One region of the Acidovorax sp. GW823-FHT05D11 genome, then DNA from elsewhere that is predicted to be linked to it. Evidence: predicted binding sites of a transcription regulator. Region 1 holds the regulator's gene; each other region holds the start of a gene.
The links. The regulator sigma-54, encoded in region 1, starts transcription at its own class of promoters, with help from an activator protein. The targets are predictions, from matches to a motif close to TGGCANGNAANCTGCTTT.
Positions count from the first base shown of each region.

Region 2: a site for sigma-54 is predicted at 3,240-3,257, ahead of AC3RCE_RS24805 (pilin). Genes of this name have one in related genera too.
Region 3: a site for sigma-54 is predicted at 1,662-1,679, ahead of AC3RCE_RS01895 (ammonium transporter). Genes of this name have one in related genera too.

Region 1 covers NZ_CM179502.1:5,152,797-5,160,062, reverse strand. Annotated here, with positions in the region: gene argS (arginine--tRNA ligase) at 1-1,240, shown strand, start outside; gene AC3RCE_RS23790 (SPOR domain-containing protein) at 1,250-1,894, shown strand; gene AC3RCE_RS23785 (thiol:disulfide interchange protein DsbA/DsbL) at 1,974-2,630, shown strand; gene lptA (lipopolysaccharide transport periplasmic protein LptA) at 2,841-3,497, shown strand; gene lptB (LPS export ABC transporter ATP-binding protein) at 3,494-4,279, shown strand; gene AC3RCE_RS23770 (RNA polymerase factor sigma-54) at 4,452-6,041, shown strand; gene AC3RCE_RS23765 (acyl-CoA thioesterase) at 6,133-6,615, shown strand; gene AC3RCE_RS23760 (THUMP domain-containing class I SAM-dependent RNA methyltransferase) at 6,612-7,266, shown strand, end outside.
Region 2 covers NZ_CM179502.1:5,368,364-5,375,629, reverse strand. Annotated here, with positions in the region: gene AC3RCE_RS24825 (M48 family metalloprotease) at 1-471, opposite strand, end outside; gene moaC (cyclic pyranopterin monophosphate synthase MoaC) at 602-1,180, shown strand; gene tfpZ (TfpX/TfpZ family type IV pilin accessory protein) at 1,133-1,900, opposite strand; gene AC3RCE_RS24810 (pilin) at 1,960-2,490, opposite strand; gene AC3RCE_RS24805 (pilin) at 2,624-3,172, opposite strand; gene AC3RCE_RS24800 (3',5'-cyclic-nucleotide phosphodiesterase) at 3,460-4,257, opposite strand; gene AC3RCE_RS24795 (CHASE2 domain-containing protein) at 4,270-6,486, opposite strand; gene AC3RCE_RS24790 (FHA domain-containing protein) at 6,596-7,246, opposite strand.
Region 3 covers NZ_CM179502.1:408,525-415,790, forward strand. Annotated here, with positions in the region: gene AC3RCE_RS01885 (ABC transporter substrate-binding protein) at 1-222, opposite strand, end outside; gene AC3RCE_RS01890 (sulfite exporter TauE/SafE family protein) at 588-1,346, opposite strand; gene AC3RCE_RS01895 (ammonium transporter) at 1,712-3,067, shown strand; gene AC3RCE_RS01900 (hypothetical protein) at 3,241-3,573, shown strand; gene AC3RCE_RS01905 (antibiotic biosynthesis monooxygenase family protein) at 3,616-3,966, opposite strand; gene AC3RCE_RS01910 (GMC family oxidoreductase) at 3,987-5,666, opposite strand; gene AC3RCE_RS01915 (MlaE family ABC transporter permease) at 5,942-7,069, shown strand.

The DNA of each region.
Region 1 (7,266 bases):
GAAGGTGCACCGCGAGTTCTATTACAACGACGCGGGCGTGCAGATCCAGACGCTGACCACCAGCACGCAGCTGCGCGCCAAGGGCTTCAAGCCCGGCGACGAGTGCTGGCCCACCGACCCCGAGAACCCGGCGTCCAAGGCGTTCTACAACGGCGACTACATCCAGGACATCGCCAACGACTTCCTCGCGAAGAAGACCGTCAAGGCCGACGACCGCGCGTTCACCGCCAGCGGCGACGTGGACGATGTGGAGTCCATCCGCCAGTTCGCCGTGGCCTACCTGCGCAACGAGCAGGACAAGGACCTGCAGGCCTTCAATCTGAAGTTCGACGAGTACTACCTCGAGTCGAGCCTGTACACCAGCGGCCGCGTCGAGGCCACCGTGGGCAAGCTCGTGGCCAACGGCAAGACCTACGAGCAGGACGGCGCGCTGTGGCTCAAGAGCACGGACTACGGCGACGACAAGGACCGGGTCATGCGCAAGAAGGACGGCACGTACACCTACTTCGTGCCCGACGTGGCCTACCACATCGCCAAGTGGGAGCGCGGCTTCACCAAGGTCGTCAACATCCAGGGCACGGACCACCACGGCACCATCGCCCGCGTGCGCGCCGGGCTGCAGGCAGCCGGCGTGGGCATCCCGCAGGGCTACCCCGACTACGTGCTGCACACCATGGTGCGCGTGGTCAAGGGCGGCGAAGAGGTCAAGATCAGCAAGCGCGCGGGCAGCTACGTCACGCTGCGCGACCTGATCGAATGGACCAGCAAGGACGCGGTGCGCTTCTTCCTCTTGAGCCGCAAGCCCGACACCGAGTACACCTTCGACGTGGACCTGGCCGTGGCGCAGAACAACGACAACCCGGTGTACTACGTGCAGTACGCCCACGCGCGCATCCAGTCGGTGCTGCGCGGCTGGGCCGAGCAGGGCGGCGGCGATGTGGCCTCGCTCCAGGGCGCGGACCTGTCGGCGCTCGAAGGCCCGCAGGCCCAGGCGCTGATGCTGCAGCTGGCCAAGTACCCCGAGATGCTCACCGCCGCCGCCGACGGCGAGGCGCCGCACGACGTGACCTTCTACCTGCGCGACCTGGCCGCCAGCTACCACAGCTACTACGACGCCGAGCGCATCCTGGTGGACGATGAAACCGTCAAGCGGGCCCGGCTGGCCCTCGTCGCCGCCACCGCGCAGGTATTGCACAATGGCCTGGCCGTGCTGGGCGTGTCGGCTCCGGCCAGAATGTAAGCAGTCACTATGAAGAAACAACAGACGGGTGGGACCATCATCGGCTTCATCGTCGGGGTCATCGTGGGCCTGGGGGCCGCACTGGCGGTGGCCGTGTACGTGACCAAGGTGCCGGTGCCCTTCCTCAACAAGGGCAACGGGCGGGGCGTGGACATGGATGCCGCCGAATCCCAGAAGAACAAGAACTGGGACCCGAACTCTCCGCTGTACGGCAAGAACCCCGCGCGTCCCCCCGCGCCGGCGGTGGCGGCGGCTTCCGCGCCCGCCTCCGCGGCGGCGCCCGAGGTGCGGGCGGCCGCCTCCGCGCCCAAGCCGGTTGCCAGCAAGCCCGAGGCGGCCAAGGCCGAAAGCAAGCCCGGCGCCGATCCGCTGGGCGATCTGGCCGTCGCCAAGGCCGCCGCCAAGGGCAACCTGGACCCGTTCGACTACTTCGTGCAGGCCGGGGCATTCCGCACCCAGGCCGATGCGGATGCCCAGCGCGCCAAGCTGGCCATGCTGGGCTGGGAGGCCCGGGTGAGCGAGCGCGAGCAAAATGGGCGGGCCGTGTTCCGCGTGCGCGTGGGCCCGTTCACCAAGCGCGATGATGCCGAGCAGCTCAAGGAAAAGCTCGACGGCGCCGGGGTGGAATCGGCCCTGGTGCGGGTGCAGCGCTGAACTGCCGCGCAGCGGGAGCTGAACTTTTTGCGGGGGCATGGCTCACATCCCCCAGACCAGAACCAGGAGAGTCTTTGCCATGAAACGCCGTGAGTTTTCTTTGTCCGCCGCCTCGGCGGTTGCCGCTTCCGCCCTGACGCTGCCAGTGGCCACCCCCGCGCTGGCCCAGGCCCGCCAGTTCAAGGAGGGCAAGGACTTCAAGCGGCTGGACAAGCCCGTGGCGCCCGATGCGCCCGCCGGCAAGGTCGATGTGATCGAATTCTTCTGGTACAGCTGCCCCCACTGCCACGCCTTCGAGCCCACGCTCGACGCATGGGTGAAGAGCGCCCCCAAGGACATGAGCATCCGCCGCATGCCCGTGGCCTTCAATGCCAGCTTCGTGCCGCAGCAAAAGCTCTACTACACGCTCGAAGGCATGGGCAAGCTCGACGCGCTGCACGCCAAGGTGTTCCGCGCCATCCATGTGGAAAAGCAGAAGCTGGCCAAGGACGACGAAATCCTGGCCTGGGTGACCCAGCAGGGGGTCGATGCCGCCAAGTTCAAGGAGGTCTACGGCTCCTTCACCGTGTCCAACCAGGTGCGCCGTGCGTCGCAGTTGCAGGACGCGTATGGCGTGGAAGGCGTGCCTTCCATGGGCGTGGCCGGCAAGTACTACACCGATGGCACCATGGCCGGCAACATGCAGAACGTGCTGCAGGTGGTGGAGCATCTGGCCGCCACGGCGAAAAAGGGGTGACGCCTCCTTGAAGGAAGCGTGGCCCTCGTGAGCCGCCTTCCTGCCAAGGGGAACGCACCCGGCGGCCCGGCAGCGCCGGCTCCACGGGTGCAGGCGTCGGCTTCCAAGCGCCGACGGCCTCGGATGTCCCAAGAAGAAGCCCGCGGATGCGGGCTTTTTTCATGGCGCGCGCCGTGGGGTGGCTACAATGACCTGCAAGATTCGTGCCCTATGAACTACCGCATCCTCCCCCACCTCCTGCTTGTCGCCCTGGCCTGCCATCTGGGCGCGGCGCACGCCGAAAAGGCCGACCGCGCCAAGCCCATGAACATCGAGGCCGACGCCTTGCGACACGATGAGCTCAAGCAGACCAGCGTGTTCTCGGGCCGCGTGGTCATGACCAAGGGCTCTATCGTGCTGCGCGGCGCGCGGCTGGACGTGCGCCAGGACGCCGACGGCTACCAGTACGGCGTGGTCACGGCCGAGGCGGGCAAGCGGGCCTTCTTCCGCCAGAAGCGCGATACCGTGGCCGGCGCGCCGGACGAGTTCATCGAAGGCGAGAGCGAAGTCATCGAGTACGACGGCAAGGCCGACAACGTGCGCTTCATCACCCGCGCCGAACTGCGCCGCTACCGCGGGGCGGTCCTCAGCGACGAGATCACCGGCGCCGTGATCGTCTACAACAACCTCACCGATGTGTTCACCGTGGACGGCAAGCGCACCCCCGCGACCAATGCGGCGGGCGATGCGCCCGCGCCCGGCAGCCGGGTGCGCGCGGTGCTCGCGCCCAAGGACCCGCCCGCCGGTACCGCCGCGCCGGAGGCCGCGCCCCCGGCATCGGCGCCGGTGCTGCGCCCCAGCAACAGCCTTGGCGGCGGCTCCAAGTGAGCGCGCAGCCCGTCAGCTCCGGTCCTGACGCCCAGGCGGGCAGCCGCCTGGAGGTGCAGCACCTGGCCAAGTCGTATGGCAGCCGCAAGGTCGTCAAGGATGTGTCGCTGGTCGTGCAAAAGGGCGAGGTCGTGGGCCTGCTGGGGCCCAACGGCGCGGGCAAGACCACCTCGTTCTACATGATCGTGGGCCTGGTGCGCAGCGACGCGGGCGACATCCGCATCGACGGCCATTCGGTGGCCCACATGCCCATCCACCGCCGCTCGCGGCTGGGGCTGTCCTACCTGCCGCAGGAAGCCTCCATCTTCCGCAAGCTCACGGTCGAAGAGAACGTGCGCGCGGTGCTGGAGCTGCAGCGCGCGGACGACGACGGCAAGCCGCTGTCGCGCGAGGCCATCGAAGAGCGTCTCACGGCCTTGCTCCAGGAGCTGCGCGTGGACCACCTGCGGGCCTCGCCCGCCATGGCCCTGTCGGGCGGCGAGCGCCGCCGCGTCGAGATCGCCCGCGCGCTGGCCACGCAGCCGCGCTTCATCCTGCTGGACGAGCCCTTTGCGGGCATCGACCCCATCGCCGTGATCGAGATCCAGCGCATCATCGGTTTTCTCAAGGCGCGCGGCATCGGCGTGCTCATCACCGACCACAACGTGCGCGAGACGCTGGGCATCTGCGACCACGCCTTCATCATCAGCGATGGCCAGGTGCTGGCCCAGGGCACGCCGTCCGAGATCGTGGACAACGCCGAAGTGCGCCGGGTGTACCTGGGCGAACATTTCCGCATGTAGACATGGCCTCCACGCTTGTCACTTCGTGTACTGCGCTGCCCCCCGAGGGGGCCTTCGCGCCTTGGGGCGGCCCGGCGGCGCGGTACGGTGTCCCCACGCTCCCCGCTGCGCGTGGTTCGCTGCCCCCCGAGGGGGCCTTCGCGCCTTGGGGCGGCCCGGCGGCGCTCAATCAATGAAACCTGGACTCTCGCTGCGCGTCTCGCAGCATCTTGCATTGACCCCCCAGCTTCAGCAGTCCATCCGGCTGCTGCAGTTGTCCACGCTGGAACTCTCGCAGGAAGTCGAGCAGATGCTCGACGAAAACCCGTTCCTCGAACGCAACGTCGACGAGGCGCCGCGCGAGGAGTTTGGCCTGGAAGCCGCCGATACGCCGGCCCAGGCCGACGACTACAGCGCGGATGATGCTATTTTTTCAGGAGCTACCAGCGCAAGCAGTACCAGCGCTGAGGCTCAAAATGATGCTGAAACACCGAGCGCGGGCGCCGACGAGCCCGACTGGAGCGGCGACGGCACGGTGGAGATGGCGCCCAACGACGCCGAGTGGGGCGGCGACGCCCCCGCCCGCAACCGCAACGACGCCGAAGGCGACGAGGCCGACGCCACCGAGCTGGCCCGCACGCACGAATCGCTGACCGCCTTTTTGCACCGACAGGCGCTGGCGCTGCGCCTGTCCGAGATCGACCGCGCCGCGCTGCGCTTCCTGATCGAATCGCTCAACGACGACGGCTACCTGGAGGATCCGCTCGAAGAGCTGGCCATCAGCCTGGCCGGGCCCGACGACCTGGAGCAGATCGAGGAACTGGTGCACCGCTTCACCGTGGCACAGCGGCTGCTGCAGAGCCTGGAGCCCGTGGGCGTGGGCGCGCGCGGCCTGGCCGAGTGCCTGACGCTGCAGCTCAAGGCGCTGGCCGCCGACGAGGACATCGACATCGACCCCGACACCGTGCAGACCGCGCTGCGCGTGTGCCAGCAGCCGCTGGAGATGCTGGCGCGGCGCGACGTGCGCCGCCTCACGCAGGCCTGCGGCGACAGCGAGGAGCGCACCCGCGCCGCCATGGCGCTGATCGCCCGGCTGGAGCCGCGCCCGGGGCGCCGCTTCGCCGACGTGGAGCGCAACATCATCATCCCCGACGTGATCGTGCGCAAGGCCGGGCGCGCCAATGGCCGCGACGGGCAGCACAACTTCATCGTGCAGCTCAACCCCGACGTGATGCCGCGCCTGCGCGTGCACGACATCTATGCCGGCGCCCTGCGCGGCCACAAGGGCGGCGAGGGCCACCAGGGCATGCAGCAGCGCCTGCAGGAGGCGCGCTGGTTCATCAAGAACATCCAGCAGCGCTTCGACACCATCCTGCGCGTCTCGCGCGCCATCGTGGAGCGGCAGAAGAACTTCTTCACCCACGGCGAACTCGCCATGCGCCCGCTGGTGCTGCGCGACATCGCCGACGAGCTGGGCCTGCACGAGTCCACCATCAGCCGCGTGACCACGGCCAAGTACATGGCCACGCCCATCGGCACCTACGAGCTCAAGTACTTCTTCGGCTCGGGCCTGGGCACCGAGACCGGCGGCAATGCGTCGAGCACCGCCGTGCGCGCCCTCATCAAGCAGTTCGTGGCCGCCGAGAGTCCGACCAAGCCGCTGTCCGACAGCCAGATCGCCGAGATGCTCAAGGAGCAGGGCATCGAGTGCGCGCGCCGCACCGTCGCCAAGTACCGCGAGGCGCTCAAGATCGCGCCGGCGAATCTGCGCAAGGCCCTGTAGGCGCCGTGCGAGCGTGTGCACGGCGCATGCGCCTGGTGGCCCGTTTTTCCGCTCCGTTGCCGTCTTTCCCTCTCACTTCGCCACCCCGTCCATGGCCCGCATCGTCTTCGACCTTCCCGCGCACTTCGGCTTCGCCACCGAAATGCAGATCTACATCAGCCATGTCAACCAGGGCGGGCACCTGGACAACGCGCAGCTGCTGAGCCTCGTGTCCGAGGCCCGGGTGCGGTTTTTCCAGTCACTCGGCTACCCCGAGGCCGACGTGGGCGGGCTGTCCATCGTGGTCGGAGACATCGTGGCGCAGTACAAGTCCGAGGGCTTCCACGGCGAGACCATGCGCGTGGAGATGGCGCCTGCGGACTTCAACCGCTATGGGTTCGACCTGGTCTTTTGCATGACCGAGAAGACCTCGGGCCGCGAGGTGGCGCGCGGCAAGATCGGCATCGTTTTCATCGGCAAGGCCGGCCGCAAGGTGGCGCCGATCCCGGACTCCATCCGCCAGTTGCTGCTGGCCCGTGCCGGCACGCCGGATTCACACGCACTTTCCGAGCGCGTATCCTCACCATCGTCATGAACCAACTCCAACTTTTTCTCCCCTGCGCCGCCGGTGTGGAGGGCTTCCTGGCCGACGAAGTGCACGGCATCACCGGCCTCACGGGGCAGGACCTGCTGGTGGGCCGGGGCGGCGTGCTGCTGCGCGCCTCGTGGCGCGACGCGCTGCTGCTGAACCTGCACAGCCGCCTGGCCCAGCGCGTGCTGGTGCAGCTGGCGCACCGCCCGTACCGCTCCGAGAACGACCTCTACGCCGCCGCCAGCGACGTGGCCTGGGAAATCTGGTTCACCACGCGCCAGACCTTCAAGGTCGAGGTGACCGCCCAGCACAGCCCGCTGCAGAGCCTCAATTTCGCGGGGCTCAAGGTCAAGGACGCGGTGGCCGACCGCTTTCGCGCCAAGAGCGGCGTGCGCCCCGACGTGAACACGCAGTGGCCCGACGTGCGCATCCACCTGCACCTGACCACCGACGAAGCCACCATCTACATCGACACCTCGGGCGAGCCGCTGTTCAAACGCGGCTGGCGCGAGGACAAGGGCGACGCCCCGCTCAAGGAAACCCTGGCCGCCGCCATGATCGCCGCCAGTGGCTGGGACCCCCACGGCGACAACCCCCAGCCGCTGTACGACCCCTGCTGCGGCAGCGGCACCATCGCCATCGAGGCCGCGCAGA
Region 2 (7,266 bases), 220 kb from region 1:
CTGTTTGCTTTGCTGGGTGACCAGGCGGGAGATATGGCGCTGGGTGACATGGCTGAGTTCATGGGCCAGCACAGAGGCCAGTTCGTCGCGGCTGGTCACGACGCCGACGAGCCCCAGGTGCAGGCCCAGATAGCCCCCAGGCAGCGCGAAGGCATTGACGGTGCGGTCCCGGCCCAGAAGGATTTCCCAGGCAAAGCGCTCATCCAGCTCGGAAGAGAGTTCCCCGCGTGCCTTGGCGGCAGCCATCAGCGGGCGCCATATGCCTTGTACATAGTCCGCGATCACAGGATCGTCGATGTAGTCGGGATCCCGGTAGAGTTCGCGGATGATGCGGTCACCCAGGCGGCGCTCGGCGCTGGTGGTGAGGTCGCTGGAGTCGCCGAGGGTGGGGAGATCGGTCTGGGCCACCGCCAACGGCATATGCAACGCCTCATGAGCTACAAGAAATATAGCTGCTACCGCTTTATGCATAGGCACTCGAAGCCATTTTCGCTGAAATTTCCGCACGAAGGTCCTTCCCATCCGCAGGGCGATGCACATGCCTTGCCCTGTACTAACGCCGTATGATGCCTTCGCCTTCTAAATGTTTCGCTCCATTCGCATGTCCATCTTCACCTCGCCTCTCACCCACTTCGACGCCCAAGGCAAAGCCCATATGGTGGACGTTGGTGCCAAACCCGCTACTCGCCGAATCGCAGTGGCCAGGGGCCGGATTGAAATGCTGCCTGCCACTCTGGCGTTGATCCAATCCGGTACTACCCACAAGGGAGATGTGCTTGGCATTGCGCGTGTCGCAGGCATCATGGCAGCGAAGAAAACCAGTGACTTAATCCCTCTGTGTCATCCTCTGGCACTCACCCGCGTTGCCCTTGAATTCGAAGATTCTGGTGCGCGGCAGCCGGGAACGATTGGCATAGTTTGCTCTGCAACAGTGGAAACGGTTGGCCCTACTGGTGTGGAAATGGAAGCACTCACCGCCGTTCAGATAACCCTACTTACTATTTACGACATGTGCAAGGCCGTTGACAGGGGAATGTCTATCCACGATGTGTGCATAGTGGAAAAGCATGGGGGCAAGTCAGGGAGTTTTGTGACCGAGAGGCTCGCCGAGCTGGGAGGTGAGACTAGGCTGTCAGAAAAAACCATCAATACGGGCGTAAGACACAGGCAAGGCAGTTGATTTGTGAAGAAAAACTACCCAATCAAATCTACGTCCAGCTGTCAGTGGTAGCCAGATTAGATCGGATTCAGGAGTTTTTGCAGCTCGTACCGCAGTGTTTATTCGTTCTGCATCCGCTGGGCGATTAGCTCTCAAGACGGCTATTGACCGCCCCGCCTTCAACACCTGAGGAATCGACAGATCATATGTTTGCCACCAGTCCGGCCGCAGTGACGGCTCCAGCCCTTCCAGTGACATGTCGATGCTTTCCAGCATTTCTTGATTATCTTTGGGTTGCCGGATGCCAACGAGCACTGGCCCCATCCATGGGAGCTGTTGAAGTCCCTTTACCGCATGCGCTAAATGGGCGGAGTTGACTTCTGCCGCCGAAACCAGACGAATACGGTCCACCTCAAATACCAAGCGTACAGGACGAGTATCTGTCACGGTGCTCATTCCGTAGGCCAGCGCTGCAGCTTGGATTAAACCGACGAGCGACATGTCGAGGGTTAGTTCTCTTGCAGACTTAGCGGGATTCCACAACACCAAGGTCAGCAGCGGCCCGCATACCACATCAACCCCAATTACCAACCAAAACAATTCACGGCCAGAAACGAGTTCATAGAACGGCCAGGGATACCAAACATAAAAAACCAGAATCGCGGCCAACGTGGCGATCATGACGGTCACGAGCAAGTGAGTGGTCGAGGCCTTTAGGGCGGCACGGTGGCGAATACGCATGGGACAAAGTAAGTCAAAAAACGTTAAAAACACCAACTCCTATAAACCACGATTTCCCCTTAAAGTGGATGGCGGCAATTGGCTGGTACATAGCGGAAGGCGGTCATCAAGGCCACTCCACAGCCCCATACTACAGGAGCTCTGGCGGCGAGCGGTGACCCGGGGACCGCGGTGTTGGTCACAATGCCGCTGCCGGGGGTCAGAACCAATGGAGTCCCCAATACAGAACCTACCCCACCTCCGTAGTTGATCGTGATGCGGCCTTCTGGCAATACAGGTGCAGAGACGTCTGCAATGGCGCCAATAGCAATCGAGGTGACATGCGTTCCTGGGACGTACTGATATCCATAGCTGCCCGCCACCGGGGCACCCGTGCCAGCATAGGGCAAGATACCGCCGCTTTGCGTTGCAAAGAATGAATCCACCACCGCTGTTTTGGCAGTGCCAGCTAGGCTAAGGCCCTCTGTAACTCGGGCACGGATGGTGTAATCTTGATACATGGGCAGTGCCACCGCTGCCAAGATTCCGATGATGGCCACTACGATCATTAATTCGATCAAAGTGAATCCCGATTGAAAGTGCTGTTTCATGCCTTCTTCCTCTCTTTCATACAACTGAAGTGGCACTTGAATTGAATGAGTGACGAATGAAAGCACAGCAACATTCAAATGTGATTCACCAAAAAAAAGGCCGCACAAGGCGGCCTTTCTCCAATCGCCTTTATTAGACGTTGTTAAAGCGGCAGTTGGCCGGAACATACTTGAAAGAGGCGGTGGCAGCAATGCCGCAACCCCAGACAACAGGAGCGCCTGCTGTCAAAGGACCACTTGGTACGGCGGAATTGGTTACCGTGCCAGCGCCGGGAGTGAGCAACAACGGATTGCCCAAAGTGGTTCCAAGGGAACCGGCATAGGTAACGGTGATTCGACCAGAATTAGCTGCGACGGGAACAGCAATGGTAGTCGCTGCAATCGCAATAGAAGCTACATTGGTGCCGGCGGTATATTCATATCCATACGTGGTGTTTCCAAGCGCGGGAGCGACAATCGCACCGGTGCCAGCATAGGCTTCAATCGTGCCTTGCGTGGTATTCGCAAATGTTTCTGCAACTGCCGTCTTCGCGGCCGATGCCAAGCTCAGGCCTTCAGATACCTTGGCGCGGATGGTGTAGTCTTGGTAAGCAGGCAGTGCCACAGCAGCCAGAATACCGATGATGGCCACTACGATCATCAGTTCGATGAGTGTGAAACCCTTTTGCAGATTGCGCTTCATAAGAAACTCCTTGGAGGTCGATTGCAATTAACAACCTGCAGAAGAATTCTCCAGGTCTGATCATGATGCAGCATTTCTCATGCCAGCTTGGTGTCTGCCAAAGGCAGTGAGTCCACTCTGCACGATCCCAGCTCGCTGGCGCAGCCTAATATGCGGCTACGGAGGATGGAGTGACATTTTTGTTCCGTCACGACTGTCATCGATTCCATGTTTTGTTGCCAGTTGTGCAGGATTTGTCATTGAAGCTGCGCAGCCGACGAGGGGGCGCGTGCGTGAACAACGCTGGTCTACAAGGTGAATTCCTGTCCTGCCTGTAACCACTGGATGCTAAATGGGGTCCCCTCATCCGAAAGATTGACAGTCTTGTCGGCAAGCAGCTCCCGTATCTCGCCCATGATGACTTCCGTTTCAGCCGGCTTGGTGTGGGTGATGTACACCGGACAGCCACGCTGTTCGCACAGGCGCAATTCTGCCAACAACGACCGAGGCGACAGGTGCAAGCTACGGCGGGCCAGGGCTCTCTCGCGTTCGCTAAATGCGGTCTCCATGACGAGCATGGCAACAGGCAACTGGTTCACCCGGTCCCAGAAGGCCGAGTTCCGTTCGGTATCACCGCTGAAGACCCACCATCCTTGCAGTCCTTGAATGGCATAGCCCACCGCGGGCACGGTGTGGACTGCTGGAAGGACCTCCACGACCACACCAGCGGAAGTACATTGTTCGCCCACATTGAGCGGACAAAACCGCATGAATGGACTGTCTGTCGAAGGGATACGTGCGAAGTCAGGCCAAATGATATCGTTGAAGATGTGTTTGCGCAGCACCTCAATTGTCGGCCGCAAAGCGTGAATTTGCACAGGGGCTTGGCGAAGCGACGACACGGCGTCGAGCATCAGCGGCAACGCCGCGATGTGATCCAGATGGGAATGCGTCAGAAACACATGGTCGATCTTGCGCATCTCGTCCAGTGTCAGGTCGCCCACCCCCGTACCCGCATCGACCAGAATGCTATCGTCGATGAGGAAGGAAGTAGTCCGGCAATCTTTGGCGATGGCCCCGGAGCAGCCCAATACACGAACCTTCATGGGCCAACCTGTCTATTTAGTGTCGAAATTGGTGGCGTCGTCCCATTCTGGGTCGAAGAGCTGCCCTTGTAAGGTTTGCACGCGGGACGCATACATGTCATAGATGGCAGAGGGCACGGTAGTTTGCTGCAAGCTCACCAGCAGTTTGTCGCATTGTGCCCAGTCCTGGGCGCGATAGGCGTCCAGAAAGTGCTTCCATATGGATAATTCTTCCGCTTTCTGAGGCATCGTGGCGTGCAGTGCGGCAACCGGCGAATAGATAGCCACTGCCTGAGCCTTGCCCTTGACGCGCACCCGATCCAACTCTTGCCAGACAAAACCTGGTGCCTGGGCTTGGGTGGATTCACTCGCCACGGTGCGAACGCCATAGTGCTTGGACAGGCCCTCTAGGCGAGATCCCAAGTTGACCGCGTCGCCGATGACCGTGTAACTGCGCCTCATTTCCGAGCCCATGTCGCCCACACACATGGTGCCGGTGTTGAGTCCTATGCCGATACCAATCTCCGGTAGCTTGCGCTCCCGATGCGACAGATTGATCTGTTCCACTGTCTGCTCCATGTCCAGCGCTGCCCGCACCGCCAGTTGCGCATGGTCTGGCGTAGCCACCGGCGCTCCCCAGAACGCCATCACGCAGTCCCCCATGTACTTGTCGATGGTGCCGCGATGACTGCGAATGATGTGGGTGAGCCGGCTGAACACCTCGTTGAGCAGGGCTTGGAGTTGCAGCGGTTCCATCTGTTCCGACATGGCCGTAAACCCCCGCATATCGCAGAACATGACGGTCAGTTCCTGGTTGCTGGCCTGCATGCTGTATTTGTCGGGCTGCTTGACCATCTCGTCCACCAGTTCCGGCGGCACATACGTGCCAAACAGCGCAGCCAGTTCCCGCTTGGAGCGGCTTTCCACAAAGTAGCCGTAGACCATGTTCAGGGCGAATGCGAACACCGCCATCACCACCACGGTAGCCAATGGCATGGCCAGGCCATGGGCGAGGTAGAGCCAGAGATTGAGCACGGCAAGGACTGAGACGGTCCCAAGGCTGAGCAAGACCGCGGAGGTCGCCGAAAGCGCTGGCAGCGCCACCGCCAGCAAAAGGCCTGCGATGAGCAGCTGCACGGCATCAAAGCCCACGGCGTAGTCTGGCCGCACGATGCTTTTCCCGTCCAGAAAGGCCGAGAGCATGTTGGCGTGCGTCTCCACGCCTGGGTAGGTGCGGCCCACCGGGGTCACGCGCAGGTCCAGCAAGCCGGGCGTGGTCGAGCCCACCAGCACCAGCTGGTTCTGAAGGCTATGGGAAGGGAGCTTGCCCTCCAGGACGTCGGACGCGGAGATGTACCGGAACGACCCACCGCCGACATCCCCGGGGCCGCGAAAGGGGATGAGGGTTGCGAGCTGGGCGTCCACGGGCAATGCCAGCGCGCGGCCATCCTGGCGCAGCACGACGCTCTGCAGCGTGTCATATCCGCCTTCAGGAAGGGGGCTGGCAAAGCCGGGGTGCACTTCCGGCATGCCAAGCACCGTGCGAAACATCGCCAGCGCGAGGGATTCGTAGTACTTCCCCTGGTGCTCCGCAAGCAGGGGGAGGGAGCGGACGACGCCATCGTCATCGGTGATGGAGTTGAAAAAGCCTGCGGCGGGCACGGCGCTGGCAAGCTCTTCGATGTTGCTGCCATAACCGCCCCAGGAAGTGGTTTTCAGCGGCAGCCCGCGCAGCCGCTCCGGGGAGAGCGCTGGCGCGGGCAACACGCCTTTTGTCCTTCCGTCCCGGTCGCTGGTGAGGTAGTAGCCCAGAACCGCCGGCCGCCCCTGGAGCGACCGGGCGAAGAGCGCGTCATAGTCGAGCGCCGGGGCCAGGCGCACGAGTTGTTCCTTGAACCCTGCCTGGGCCCGCAAGGGGCCCCGGGCCAGCTGCTCGAGGCTCGAGAGTCCCGAGCTTCCGTCGGCTTCCGCAAAGAGGACGTCGAAGCCCACGACCGCCACCTGCTGGCGCTCGAACAATTCACGGCTTAGGGTGGCGAGCTTGTCTCGCCCCCAGGGCCAATGCCCCACCCGCTCCAGGCTTTTCTCGTCGATGTCGACGATGACGATGCGCTCGTCCAGCGTGCGCGGCATGGTGGCGCGCAGCCGGGTGTCGTAGATGATGTTTTCCAGCCGCTCCAGGACCTGGAGATGAAGAACGCCTGCAATGTGCAGCAGCGCAAATACCAGCGGAATCAACGTGACCGCCATGCGCCGCCCATGGCGCCAGAACAGGTGCAAGACGGGATTGCGCACGAATTCCAGGGGCAGTGGGCCGGAATGAGCCGCCTATGGGGCTGCTGCAGTCCGGCGGTGGCGGTCAGCTCTGTTCGAACTGCATTTCCGTGCCGGCCAGTTCGAGCCGGTCACCGTTCTTGAGCGGCACGGGCGATGTTCCGATGGAGGCGCCGTTGAGCAACGGCATGTCGGGACCTTCCACGTGGGCCAGCACGAATCCTTGATGGCGCTTGGTGATGGATGCAACCGCCACGCCGGGCTTGCCAATGGTGGTGACCACCTTCTGCAGCGACACTTCACGCCCGGCGGCGGCTCCCGACATGACCCGGATGACCGCGGAAATGGGAACAGGAGCCGGCGCCGGAACTGCGGGGCGCGCGGCTGCGCCGACGGGCGGGACCATGCCGGGCTTGAAGATCATGGTCTTCTCGAAGTTCTGCCCCTCGGCCTCGTGCAGGAAGCGGATCTTGTACTTGCCCACCTCGACCGTGTCGCCGTTGCGCAGTTCCTGCCGCTTGACGGCCTTGGCATTGACGTAGGTGCCGTTGGTGCTGCCCAGGTCTTCAATCTCCACATCCTGGCCCGCCATGTGGATAACGGCATGCTCGCCGCTCACCGCGAGGTTGTCGATCACGATGTCGTTGTAGGGGCGCCGGCCCAGCGTGGTCCGCTCCTTGGTCAGTTGCACTTCCTTGATGACAACCCCGTCGATTGAAACGATCATTCTGGGCATGATCCACTCCTGATGTGATG
Region 3 (7,266 bases), 840 kb from region 1:
CTTCCACTGGATCGCGAGGCCCATCTTCTTGGCCACCAGTTCGGCCGTCTCCACCTCGAAGCCGGTCAGCGTGGTGCCGTTGAAGAAATTGAACGGAGCGAACTGCCCCTCGGTCGCGATGAGGATCTTGCCGTCCTTCTTGACCTCGTCCAGCGTGCGGGCCTGGGCGGCGAATGCGGCGCAGAGCGCGAGGGCGGTGGCAACAGCCTTGAACAATTTCATGGGATGGGTCCTGTCGGGGGTATTTCAGGTACAAAAAATCCGGCATGCGGGTAGCAGGCCGGAGGCTGGTGGATCGGATGCACAGGCATCGCGAAACGCGAAGCCTGCCGTCATCAAGTAGTAACGATTATAAATATGCGAATTTTTTCCTTGGGCCTGCGGACAACCCTCAAAGCCCCGTTGTGTGCCAATTCACAACAGGTTTAGAGCGGTGTCCCCAACCGGACGCAGGCGCTACGGCTCCGTCTACAGGGCGAGGTCGGCGCTACCGGTGCGAGCCAGACCAGTGCCCCCGCGCAAGGGCCGCCCCGCCGCGCTGGGGGCGTCCCCCTTCAGGGGGAAGGCGCCGAAGGCGACTCAGGGGGTTACCGAAGAAACGCGTCGTACCCCGTCTTGAGGATCAGCGTGCTCACCACCACGATGAAGATGCCGCGCACGAAACCCGTGCCGTGCTTGAGCGCCAGGTGCGTGCCCAGCAGGCTGCCCACGACGTTGGCCACGGCCAGCGTCACCGCGAAGTGCCACCAGACGTGGCCCTTGGCGGCAAACAGCACGATGGCGGCGACATTGGTGGCGCAATTGAGCAGCTTGGCCGAGGCCGAGGCATTGAGAAAGTCGTAGCCGAGCAGCCGCACGAACAGGAAGACGAAGAAGCTGCCGGTGCCCGGGCCGAAGAACCCGTCGTAGAAACCGATCAGCACGCCGATCAGGCAGGCCGCCAGCACTTCGGCGCGGCCCGCGAAGCGCGGCGCATGGTGCCGCCCCAGTTCCTTCTTGGCCAGCGTGTAGGCCAGCACGCCCAGCAGCACCAGGGGCAGCAGCTTGCGCAGGAAGTCGGCCGACATCACCGTCACCGCCCAGGCGCCGGCGAACGAGCCGGCGAAACCGGCCGCCGCGGCCGGCAGCATCGCCGGCCAGCGGATCTGCACGCGGCGGCTGTACTGCCAGGTGGCCATGGCCGTGCCCCACACCGAGGCGGCCTTGTTGGTGCCCAGCAGCGTGGCCGGTGGCGCCCCCGGAAAAGCCGCGAACAGCGCCGGCACCATCACCAGCCCGCCGCCACCCACGATGGCGTCCACGAAGCCCGCGAGCAGCGAGGCCAGGGTAATAAAAATCCATTCCATCGCAGTATTTTCGCACCCAGCCTGCTATGGATTTAGGAACAGATACAGAGACCAGCGCACCGGGCCCGGCGACGAACGGGCAAGAAAAAGGCGCTGGGATCGCCAGCGCCTGAAAAAAAACGCACCTCGTTGGGTGCTTGAAATTTGGTTATTGGTAGAAAGGATGTCTCCTCGGGCCCCTCGCTTGGCACACCGAAGCGCGCTTTCGAGTGCCGCAACTGTAACGGCTGCACCCCGCTGGTGCATTGGGGGTTTCCCGCCCCCGTTGTGGGGCGGGAAAACCGCGCGCGGGGCCACGAATCGGGGTTCGCGGGTTGGCACGGCTCATGCAATGCGCTTGTAACAATTTGCGAAAGGGAGCCTTCATGCGGGCAGTCAACCACCGGTTCATCGCGGTCGTGTCGTTGGGTCTGGGGCTGTGCGCCAGCGCGCTGGCGCAGGCCGTGCCCGAGGTGGCGGCGGCCCCCGCCGCGCCCCTGGCGCGCCCTGGCCTGGTGGCGCACGGCGCCGTCAGCGCGGCGGACACCGCCTGGATGATGACCTCCACGGCGCTCGTGCTGCTGATGACGCTGCCCGGCATTGCCCTGTTCTACGCGGGCATGGTGCGCAAGAAGAATGTGCTCAATACCATGGCCAGCGTGGTCGCCATCGCGGCGCTGGTCAGCCTGCTGTGGTTCGGGGCGGGCTACTCGCTGGCGTTCACGCCCGGCAACGCCTGGGTGGGCGGCTGGGAGCGCGCGGGGTTCACGGGGCTGGACTTCGACCTGGCGGGCGGCAAGCTCGCCGTGAGCCATGTCGCGCCGCACATTCCCGAATCGGTGTACGCCATGTTCCAGCTCACCTTCGCCATCATCACGGCCGCGCTCCTGGTGGGCGCGTTCGTCGAGCGCATGCGGTTTTCCGCCATGCTGATCTTCATCGGCCTGTGGACCTTGCTGGTCTATGCCCCGGTGGCGCACTGGGTGTGGGAGCCGGGGGGCTGGCTGGCGCGGATGGGCGCGCTGGATTTCGCCGGGGGCTCCGTGGTGCACGTGAACGCGGGCGTGGCGGGGCTGGTGTGCGCGTGGTTCCTGGGCCGCCGCACGGGCTATGGCCGCGAGCCCTTCGAGCCCTACAACCTGGGGCTCACCATGGCGGGCGCGGGCCTGCTGTGGGTGGGCTGGTTCGGCTTCAACGCGGGCTCGGCCGTGGCGGCCGATGGCCGGGCGGGCCTGGCCATGGCGGTCACGCACCTGGCCGCCGCCGCTGGTGCGCTGTCCTGGATGCTGGGCGAGTGGGTGGTGCGCGGGCGCCCTTCGCTGCTGGGGCTGTGCTCGGGTCTGGTCGCGGGGCTCGTGGCGATCACGCCCGCCGCAGGCTTCGTCACGCTGCGCTCGGCGGTGGTGATTGGCCTGGTGGCCGGGCTGGCGTGCTACTGGGGGGCCACGGGGCTCAAGCGCCTGCTGCGTGCCGACGATTCGCTGGATGTGTTTGGCGTGCATGGCATTGGCGGCATCGTGGGCTCGCTGCTCACGGGGGTGCTGGCTAGCAAGACCGTGGGGGGCGTGCAGGGCAGCCTGCTCACCCAGGCCATCGGGGTGGGCGCCGTGATGGCCTACAGCCTGGTGGTGACGGCCGCGCTGCTGTGGATCATCAATTTTGCGATGGGCGTGCGCGTGGATGCGCAGAGCGAGCAGACCGGGCTCGACATCGCCCAGCACCGCGAACACCTGGGCGGCTGAATGAAGCCCGCTCTCCCGAGGCCCTGCGGGCCTTCCCCCGCTCTCGCACCGCCGCGCAATGCGGGCCGGGGGGCGCAGCCAGCGCGGCGGCCCGCGCCTGGGCCGCACCGGTTTCATTCGCCGCGGGTTGTGCGCAGCGCAATGGATGACTGAAATGCAGTAAGGAGCCGACCATGCCCGATTCCGACAAGCTCGCCATTGCCGCCCACCTGCATGTGCTGCTGCGCCGCAAGACGGGGCGCGTGACCGACACCGAGTGGATGGCGGCCAACGCCGAGTACGCGCTGGAGATCGTGCGGTTCGCGCGCCAGCGCGCGCAGGAGGACAACGCGCCCGAACTCACCGAATGGGCGGACCGCCTGGACCAGGCCATCCATGCCGCGCCACCGGCCGCCCCGCGCCGCCCCTTGCTGGATGTGGCCACCCAGGCGGTGCGCCAGCGCATGGCGCCGCCCCCGCCGGAGCCCGCGCCCGAGGTGCCCCGGTATGTCGGGGGAATCCGCTGACCGCGCCGCGGCCGTGGGGCCCGCGCGTGGGCGGGATCCATATCAGTGCGCTGCCGCGCCCTGCACGAACAGGCCCGCCGTGGGCAGCAGCCCGGCCAGCTTGTCGTCGCCATAGGTGCGCAGCACCTGCGCAATCACGACCTGGTAGCCGTTGAGCCACTGCGCTTGCGCCGCCTTGGCCTTCAGGTGGGCGGGGTGCTGCATCAATGCCTGCAGGGCCTCGAGCGACTGCCAGTAGTACACGTTGGACACCAGGCCCTTGCCCGTGTCCTCCCACGATTCCTCGCCCAGGTAGCCGTCGATGGAGCGGGCGGCGGTGGCAATCGCCTCGTCCAGGCGGTGGAAGGCGTCGTCGAACTGTTTGGTGGCGAAGATGAAGGTGGAGGAGTACATGGGCGCGATGGTACCCACGCCTATGCCGTGCGCCGCGCCTGGATGATCCACTCCGCCGCCTTCTCGGCCAGCATCAGGGTGGGCGAGTTGGTGTTGCCGCTGGTGATGGTGGGCATGGCCCCCGCATCCACCACCCGCAGGCCCGCAATGCCGCGCACGCGCAGTTGCGAGTCCAGCACGGCCATCGGGTCATCATCCCGCCCCATCTTCGTCGTGCCCACGGGGTGGAAGATGGTGGTGGCGATGTCGCCGGCCAGGCGCGCCAGGTCCTCGTCGCTCTCGAACTGCACGCCGGGCTTCCATTCCTCGGGCCGGTACTTGGCCAGCGCGGGCTGGGCCACGATGCGGCGCGTGACGCGCAGGCTGTCGGCCGCCACCTGGCGGTCTTCGGCGGTGCTCAGGTAGTTGGGCGCGATGGCCGGTGCGGCCTTGAAGTCGGCGTTCTTGATGTTCACCGTGCCCCGGCTCGTGGGGTTGAGGTTGCACACGCTGGCCGTGAAGGCCGGAAAGCTGTGCAGCGGCTCGCCAAACGCGTCGAGCGACAGCGGCTGCACGTGGTACTCGATGTTCGGCCAGGGCTGGTCGGCGCTGCTGCGCGTGAAGGCGCCCAGCTGCGAGGGCGCCATGCTCATGGGGCCGCTGCGTTTGGTCGCGTATTCGAGCCCGATCTTGGCCTTGCCCCAGAGCGAGCTGGCCATGGTGTTGAGCGTGGGCACGCCGCCCACCTTGAACACCGCGCGGATCTGCAGATGGTCCTGCAGGTTGGCGCCCACGCCGGGCAGGTCGTGCACCACGTCGATGCCGTGCTGGCGCAGCAGCGCGGAGGGGCCGATGCCCGAGAGCTGCAGCAGCTGCGGCGAGTTGACGGCACCGGCGCTCAGGATGACCTCGCCCGTGGCGCGGGCCGTGACCATCTCATGCCCGTCCCACACCAACACGCCCGTGCAGCGCTTGCTGCCGTCGGGCTGCGTCTCGATGAGGAGCTTGGCGGCCTGCGCGCTGGTCCACATCTCGAAGTTGGGGCGGCCGTAGCAGGTGGGCCGCAGGAAGGCCTTGGCGGTGTTCCAGCGCCAGCCGCTTTTCTGGTTGACCTCGAAGTAGCCCACGCCCTCGTTGCTGCCGCCGTTGAAATCGTCGGTGGCGGGGATGCCGGCCTGCTGCGCGGCCTGGGCGAAGGCGTCCAGCACGTCCCAGCGCAGGCGCTGCTTTTCCACGCGCCACTCGCCGGAGCTGCCCGTGGCCTTGTTGCCGTGCAGGCGCTTGAAATTTTCATTCACGCCATCGGGCTGGTCCAGGCGCCAGTGGTCCTCGTGGCGGCGGAAGTAGGGCAGGGCGTTCTCCCAGCGCCAGCTGGCGTCGCCGGTCAGCTCGGCCCACTGGTCGTAGTCGCGCGCCTGGCCGCGCATGTAGATCATGCCGTTGATGCTGCTGCAGCCGCCCAGCGTCTTGCCGCGCGGGTAGCGCAGGGTGCGGCCGTTCAGGCCCGCGTCGGGCTCGGTGTTGTAGAGCCAGTCGGTGCGCGGGTTGCCGATGCAGTAGAGATAGCCGACGGGGATATGGATCCAGTGGTAGTCGTCCTTGCGGCCTGCTTCGATCAGCAGCACGCGGTGGCGGCCGTCGGCGCTCAGGCGGTTGCACAGCAGGGCGCCGGCGGTGCCTCCGCCGATGATGATGGTGTCAAACGTGGTGTGGTCGCTCATGGGCAGGCGGTGCGGTGCAAGGGTTGGGACGGAGGGCCATTGTGCGGATGGCACCACGCGTGTCGAGAGGGTCAGTGCCTATTGCTACTAAATATGTAGCTTGAAGCGCTTGATGTCAAAGCGCTGGAGGCCTGTTTGATATTAATTTCACGCGGCCCCGGCCGGCCTGTGCTTGGCGGCCCGTGCGGGCGGGCGTAAATCCTACGCGCCGCCTGTGCGTGGCTCCGCTACCATGCACCCTCTCTTTCCCTCTTGGCGGCCGCGCCGCCCAGTCCATGACCGACCACGCACCTCGCATTGTTCGCGCCGACACGCCCCAGGGGGCGAGTGCGCAACTGCATGGGCGCTGGGGCGCGGCCGAACTGGGCACACGGTCGCAGTGGGAGGCGGTCTGCGAGCAGCTGCGCGCCAGCCCCCCCGCGCCCGGGCTGGGCTGGGACCTGACGCAGCTGCAGTGGCTGGACCACGTGGGCGCGCAGCTGGTGTGGAACCACTGGCAGCGGGCCTGGCCGGCGCAACTGGCCTGTACCGACGGCCAGCGCGACATGCTGGAGCGCGTGGCGGAGTTCACCACGGCCACCCCGCCGGCCCGGGAGCCCTGGCGCCTGGCCGAGCAGGCGGACCATCTGGGCGTGCTGGTGCTGCACGGCCTCAGCCATGCGCGGCACATGCTCGAAATGGTGGGGCAGCTGCTGCTCGACCTGGGCCGCCTGGCGCGCGCGCCGCGCCGGGGGCCGTGGCGCGACGTGTCGGGCCACCTGTACCGCATGGGCGCCACGGCGCTGCCCATCACGGCGCTGGTGGGATTTCTGATCGGCGTGGTGCTGGCCTACCTGATGAGCCTGCAGCTGCGCCAGTTCGGGGCCGAGTCGTTCATCGTCAACATCCTGGGCATCTCGCTCATCCGCGAGCTGGGCCCCATGCTGGCGGCCATCCTGGTGGCGGGGCGCTCGGGCTCGGCCATCACCGCGCAGATCGGCGTGATGCGCGTGACCGAGGAACTCGATGCCATGCGCGTCATGGGCATACCGCACGGCTTCCGGCTGGTGATGCCGCGCACGCTGGCGCTGGCGCTGGCCATGCCGCTCATCAGCGTGTGGACCACGCTGGCCGCGCTGGCCGGGGGCATGCTGGCGGCCGACATCTCCATGGACATCTCGCCCGCGTATTTCGTGCAGGCCCTGCCCGCGGCGGTGAAGGTGGGCAACCTGGGGCTCGCCATGGCCAAGTCGGTGGTGTTCGGCGCCTTCATCGCGCTCATCGGCTGCCACTGGGGGCTGCGCGTGAAACCCAACACCCAGAGCCTGGGCGAGGGCACCACGGCCTCGGTGGTCACGTCGATCACCATGGTCATCATCGTGGACGCCTTGTTCGCGGTGGCCTTCAAGAACATCGGAATATGAAGATGAGGTGGCTTCCCCCTGAGCGGCTTCGCCGCTTCCCCCTTCTCCCGAACTGCTGCGCAGCTCGGGAAGGGGGACGCCGCCAGCACCCGCATGTGAAGCCCCCCCTGAGCCGCTTCGCGTCTTCCCCCCAAGGGGGGACGCCACCCGTGGCCTGGCAAAGCCAGTTCCACGGTGGCACGGGTATTGCGCCGCGC